One region of the Cryobacterium arcticum genome, then DNA from elsewhere that is predicted to be linked to it. Evidence: riboswitches for the same ligand, from Rfam matches in the RefSeq annotation. Region 1 holds a riboswitch; the other holds the start of a gene.
The links. Region 1 has a riboswitch for thiamine pyrophosphate ahead of PA27867_RS10215 (ECF transporter S component). Riboswitches for the same ligand answer to the same signal wherever they lie in the genome.
Positions count from the first base shown of each region.

Region 1 (3,202 bases):
TCGAACGCGCCGTCGGGGTGGCCGGCGCGCAGAAGCTGCACGACCTGTCCTGGGGCATCGACCACCGCTCGATCAACCTGGAGCGCGAGGAGAAGAGCATCGGGCACGAGGTCACCTTCGAGCACGACGTGACGGATGTCGCCCGGTTGCGCAGCGAACTGCTGCGGCAGTCGGACGCCGTGGCCGCGAAACTCCGCGGCAATGGTCTCGTCGCGCGCACCGTGGTGCTCAAGCTGCGGTACGCGGACTTCAGCACCGTGACCCGCTCCCGCACCCTCGCCGACCCCACCAACGTGGGCCGGCGCATCTACGAGGAGGTCGCCGCGAGCTTCGATGTGCTCGCCGCGCGGGGCATCCGGGTGCGCCTCATCGGGGTTCGTGCCGAGCAGCTGGGCAACGGCGACGGGTCCGGGCTCGGCCTCTGGGACGACGACGATGATTGGCGGGAGGCCGAACTGGCCGTCGACACCGTCACCGCGCGCTTCGGCCGGGGCATCGTGCGCCCGGCCTCCCAACTGGGCGGGGGCAGCGCGCCGAAACGGGACGTGCACCCGTTCGGCACCCCGGATGCCGGACCCGCGAGCCGGCCGGATCAGAACCGGCCGTGACCTGCGGGCGTCACATCCGTCCGTGACATCCGGGCGTGACATCCGGCCGTGACATCCGGCCCGGCGCGGCGGGCTGGTCCTGACCGGTTCGGGGGAGTGGGGGTAGCCTTTCAGCATGACTAATCTCGCCTTGAAGCTCGCAGAAAACGCTCGGTACATCGGTGTGCGGTCGGCCTACGGAGACCCCGTGCAGATCGAGGGCGTCACGATAGTGCCCGTCGCCCTCGTGCAGTACGGCTTCGGCGGCGGTGGCGAGGGCGACGACGCCGAGGGCGCGGCGGGCGGCGGCGGCGGCGGCATGGCCATCCCGATCGGCGCCTATGTGAAGTCGGGCGGGGCCGCCCGGTTCGAGCCGAACGTGATCTCCCTGCTTGCCGTCGGCATCCCCTTCGTGTGGGTGAGCGGCAAGGCCATCGCGCGCATCATCCGCGCGCTCAAGCGCTAAGCCAGGGCCGGCACGGCCCGCGCGGGGGAGCGGAGACCGCCTCCCGCCGCTTCGCCGTGCCCGCAGCCGGTCTATACTCGAATCGAACACGGGAGTCCGGTGAACCGGGCTGAGAGGAAGCTACTTCAGCTTCGACCGTCGAACCTGATCTGGATCATGCCAGCGCAGGGAGGCTTCTCAATCCCGTGCCCTGTATTCATCTACGGAAAGGGCACGACCAGTGCATGCATCAACCAAACGTCTGACCGCGTCGACACCCCGCACGCCTCGGGTGCTGAAATGGCGCGTCGTGGACATCGTCGTGGCCAGCGTCATCGGCGTCGCCAGTGGCGTCATCTTCTGGGCGTGGGGACTGGCCTGGTCGCCGCTCAGCGCCCTGCTCGCCTTCACCCCCGGCCTGGAGGGACTGCTCGCCGGCGGCTGGCTGTTCGCCGGCGTTCTCGGCGGACTGATCATCCGTAAGCCCGGAGCGGCCGTCTACACCGAGGTCGTCGCGGCGGTCGTCTCCATGCTGATCGGAACCCAGTGGGGATTCTCGACGCTGATCTGGGGCATCATCGAAGGACTCGGGGCCGAGATCGTCCTCGCGCTCTTCCTCTACGCGAACTGGCGGCTGGGCGTGGCCCTGCTGGCCGGCGCCGGCGCCGGCGTGGCGGTCGGCCTGCTGGACACGACCTTCACGAGCTATGCCGCCCTCGACGTCGGCTACAAGGCCGTCTACATCGTGTCCGCCGTCGTGTCGGGCACCGTGCTCGCGGGCCTGCTGTCCTGGCTTGCCGTGCGGGGATTGGCCCGCACGGGCGCGCTCAGCCGGTTCGCGGCCGGTCGGGAGGCGAGCCGGGTCGGCCAGACGGGCCAGAACCCGTCTGGCCAGAACCCGTCTGGCCAGCACCCGTCTGGCCAGGACCCGTCTGGCCAGGACGGGCCTGGCGAGAGCGCTCTGCGGCAGACCGAGACCCCGTCGCAGACCACGCGGTGAGGGTGGGCGGATGCCTGCTCCGACGCCGCGGGATGAGCGCGTGACCGGCGCGAGGGTCACGGCCTCCGGCTGGGGCTGGCGGCACGCCGGACGCAGCCGGCCGGCGGTCTCCGGACTCGATCTTGACATCCGCCCCGGCGAGCGAGTACTCGTACTCGGACCCAGCGGGGCCGGCAAGAGCACCCTGATGCACGCCCTGGCCGGGGTGCTCGGTGACGACGAAGACGGCGACGAGACCGGCGAGCTGCTCATCGACGGCATCCGGCCGCGTCAGGCGCGCGGCCGGGTCGGTCTCGTGCTGCAAGACCCCGACTCGCAGGTGGTCCTGGCCCGCGTCGGCGACGATGTCGCGTTCGGCTGCGAGAACCTGGGTGTGCCCAGGACCGAGATCTGGCCGCGGGTCACGCAGGCCCTCGACGAGGTCGGGCTGGACCTGCCGCTGCGGCATCCGACCAGCGCGCTCAGCGGCGGCCAGAAACAGCGGCTGGCCCTGGCCGGGGTGCTCGCCATGCGACCGGGCCTGGTGCTGCTCGACGAACCGACCGCGAACCTCGACCCCGCCGGCGTCGTGGAGGTGCGCGATGCCGTGCACCGTTCGGTGCAGGCCTCGGGCGCGACCCTCATCGTGATCGAGCACCGGGTGGCGGTCTGGCAGGACATCGTCGATCGCATCATCGTGCTCGACCCGGCCGGCGGTATCTTGGCCGATGGGCCCACCTCCTCGGTGCTCACGGCGGAGGGCGCCAGGCTGGCGGCCGCGGGAGTGTGGATCCCGCGTTTCCCGCCCGCTCGTCCCCAACGGCGCCCGCTGCCCGAGCGCACCGGCGAGGTGCTCCTCAGCACCGCCGGTCTCGCTGTGGGACGGGTGCCCTTTGCCCGCCGGCACCCCATGGTGGCGGCCGAAGGGATCGACCTCGACGTGACGGCGGGCACCGCGACGGCGATCACCGGGCCCAACGGTGTTGGAAAGTCCACGCTCGCGTTGACCCTGGCCGGGCTCCTGGCACCGGCCGGGGGACAGCTCACCGCCACGGCCGCCCTGACGGCAGTCGCCGCAGGCGGCCCCGTGCGCGCAGCCGGACGCGGACCCCGGCGCGGAAGCATCCCGGGTGCCGACCCGCACTCGTGGCGCTCCCGTGACCTCCTCGAACGCATCGGCACTGTGTTCCA
Region 1 is NZ_CP016282.1:2,270,544-2,273,745, reverse strand. It holds gene PA27867_RS10225 (DNA polymerase IV) at 1-608, shown strand, start outside; gene PA27867_RS10220 (hypothetical protein) at 724-1,053, shown strand; TPP riboswitch at 1,132-1,242, shown strand; gene PA27867_RS10215 (ECF transporter S component) at 1,274-2,032, shown strand; gene PA27867_RS10210 (ABC transporter ATP-binding protein) at 2,043-3,202, shown strand, end outside.

Region 2 (3,202 bases), 1.3 Mb from region 1:
CAGCACCACGCGCTCGCCGGCGGCGATCGTGAAGCTGGCGCCGTGCAGCACGGCACGGTCCTGCCGGGGAAACGTGACGGTGACGTCCCGGAATTCGACGGCCGGCACGGCGCTGGCCGGCACAGCGACGGCGGGAGCCGTGACGGCGGGCTCCGCGATGTCGGACATGCCCCGGCCTAGCTGTTCAGCGCGCGGCCGATGGCGTAGTTGTCGACCACGCCCGTCTTGGCCAGCGCGTCCACGATCACCTTCGCCAGCAGCCCGCCCAGGATGACGCCGGAGGCCAGCTGGATGCCCAAGCGGAGGAAGAACAGGTCCTGGCCGAACCAGCCGGACCGGAAGGCGGAGAAGATGAACACGAATCCCGAACCGAGCAGGCCGGACAGCGCGTAGCTGCCCCAGCCGAAGGACGAGTACCGGCGCAGCGCGAACGGCAGCTCGCTGCCGGCACCTTGGATCGCCGCGGCAACGAACAGGATCGGTCCGACGGCGGAGCCGAGGAACACGACCTCGATGACGGAGGCCAGGATCTCGGCGATCACCCCGGCGAACCGGGTGCGCACGATGGCCACGGCGATGGGCGCCACGAGCAGCCAGCCGCCCAGCAGCACGTGCTGGGCGAGGTCGCCGGCCGGCCCGAGCAGGATCGACAGCCCGGTCCACGCCTGCACGAGTGCCCAGTAGAGGAAGCCGAAGACCACCCCGAGCACGACGATGAGCACGAGGTCCTTGAGGGTGAAACGGTGGATGGGGCGGGTGGCGGATGCGGGAGAGGCGGCGGTGGAGGAGGGTGCAGCAGGCATGGTGATGTCCTTTGACAGGGGAGAAGTGGGGTGGCCGGAGACGGCCTGGGGAGTGGAGGTCGAACGCGCCGCTCAGACGCGGCGATTCACTCGGTCGCCTCGGCGGGCCGATGCAACCATCGCCGGAGCGGACGGGTCAGATCAGATCAGATCAGATCAGATCAGTGCGCGGAGGGGCTGTTGATCGACAGCGTGAGGTGGCTGGTGACGTGCTGCACGCTCTGCCCCACGAGGATCCAGCCGGCCGCGGCCGTCTGCAGCACGGTGGCAAGGTCGCCCTGGAGTCGCGTCACGAAGTGCTCGGACGCGACGAAGCTGCCATTCGCCTTGGCGAAGTCGATGGCGGCGTAGATGTCGCGCATATGGTCGGGCTGCACTCCGGGGCGCCCGCCGTCGTCGAGCGGGTACAGCGCCCACTCGCCCGCGGCGATGATGCCCACGGGAGTCGCCGCGGGGATCTCGCTGCGCAGCGGCCCGGCACCGCCGGGCAGGGCGCAGACGACCTCGCCGGGGCATCCGCGGGAGAAGTGCACGGTGGCAGTCACATGATGACCGCTCTGCGCGGCCGCGCCGATGAGGTCGGTGAGGTAGCGCAGGATGTCGGCCTCGGCGCCGCCGACGAAGGTGCTCACGACACCGGTGTCCACGGTGAGGCCGGCGGTGTCGGTGCTCCGGATGGCGTCCAGGATGATGTCGGCGTAGCGGTCGCTCATCACGGCGAGCGTGATGCGGGCGCCCACGCCGAATTCGAGCGGCGTGAATGCCATCGGCGCCGGGTCGGGCAGGGTGGGGGTGGGATGTGTCATGTCGCGCCTTCTGTCGGTGAACAGGGCACGGGATGGTGTTGAGTGCGTTCTCCCTGCGCTGGCATGATCCAGATCAGGTTCAACGGTCGAAGCTTAGGAAGCTTCCTCTCAGCCCGGCTTACCGGACTCCCGTGTACAGCACCGACCATACACGGTCGCGACGTTCGCGCGTCCAGCGTGACGCCCCAGGTCAGGCGTGATGCGCGGGTCACGCGCCGCCGCGCTCGTGGCACGCCACCCGCGGAGCGGCGCGTGACCCGCGCTCGACGAACACGGGCCCGCGTCGAGCGCTGGCCGCGGTGTCGGCGACTAGGTCAGGCGCCGCCGCCTGGCGGGCCCATCACGAGCAGGGTCGTGAAGACGGCGACCAGGCCGACCACCAGAACGGATGCCAGCAGCAGCGGTCGGGCCAGCCCGACGCGGAGCAGCCGGCTCACCACGGTGTGGTCGCGGGGGTCGTCCGTGGCCTCCCGGCGCCAGGGGCCGTCGAGCAGGTTGCGGCGCTCGAGCCAGCGGTCGAACGGGATCGTGGCGTAGGGCACCACGGCGGTGGACACGGCGAGGAGCATCAGCCGGGGCCGCCAGTGCTGGTTGACGCCCACGAGCACCGCGGTGATCCCATAGGCCAGGAACACCAGCCCGTGCACGAAGCCGCCCACCCGCACCGCGCCGTCCCCGAAGTCGCCCGGCGCGAACACGTACTTGAGCAGCATCGCGGTGATCAGGATCGTCCAGGTGATCGCCTCGGCGATGGACAGGATGCGGTAGAACAGGCGGGGTGACACGGGGAGGACTCCTGGAAGCGTGATCGGCGGGCAGGTCAGAGTCCAGCCTGTCAGGCCCGCCTGAGCGGAGCATCCGTCGAAGGATGGAACCTCGACAGGCCATTGTGCCAGCATGAGGTCATGACGTACCTTCCCGCAGACACCCGTTACGAGTCCATGCCGTACCGCCGCACCGGGCGCAGCGGCCTCAAACTGCCCGCGATCTCGCTGGGCCTGTGGCAGAACTTCGGCGATGGCGCCCCGGTGGAGACGCAACGCGCGATCCTGCGGCGGGCCTTCGACCTCGGGGTCACCCACTTCGACCTCGCCAACAACTACGGCCCGCCCTACGGCAGCGCCGAGACGAACTTCGGCCGCATCTTCGCCGAGGACTTCTCCGCCCACCGCGACGAGACTGTCATCTCCACCAAGGCCGGCTACGACATGTGGCCCGGACCGTACGGCGACTTCGGCTCGCGCAAGTACCTGCTCTCCAGCCTCGATGCGTCGCTGAATCGGATGGGTCTGGACTATGTCGACATCTTCTACTCCCACCGGGCCGACCCGGAGACCCCGCTCGAGGAGACCATGGGCGCGCTGCACACGGCCGTCACGAGCGGCCGGGCGCTGTACGCCGGCATCTCCTCCTACTCACCCGAACGCACCCGGCAGGCCGCCGAAATTCTGGCCGAGATGGGCACGCCGCTGCTGATCCACCAGCCCTCGTACTCGATGTTCAACCGCTGGGTGGAGGGCGGCCTGCTCGACACCCTCGACGACCTCGGCGTGGGCTGCATCGCGTTCTCCCCGCTGGCCCAGGGGCTGCTCA
Region 2 is NZ_CP016282.1:3,586,248-3,589,449, reverse strand. It holds gene PA27867_RS16285 (ABC transporter ATP-binding protein) at 1-168, opposite strand, end outside; gene PA27867_RS16280 (ECF transporter S component) at 177-803, opposite strand; gene PA27867_RS16275 (YkoF family thiamine/hydroxymethylpyrimidine-binding protein) at 965-1,609, opposite strand; TPP riboswitch at 1,643-1,752, opposite strand; gene PA27867_RS16270 (DUF3817 domain-containing protein) at 1,924-2,394, opposite strand; gene mgrA (L-glyceraldehyde 3-phosphate reductase) at 2,515-3,202, shown strand, end outside.
Region 2: another riboswitch for thiamine pyrophosphate. It lies ahead of PA27867_RS16275 (YkoF family thiamine/hydroxymethylpyrimidine-binding protein); the one in region 1 lies ahead of PA27867_RS10215 (ECF transporter S component).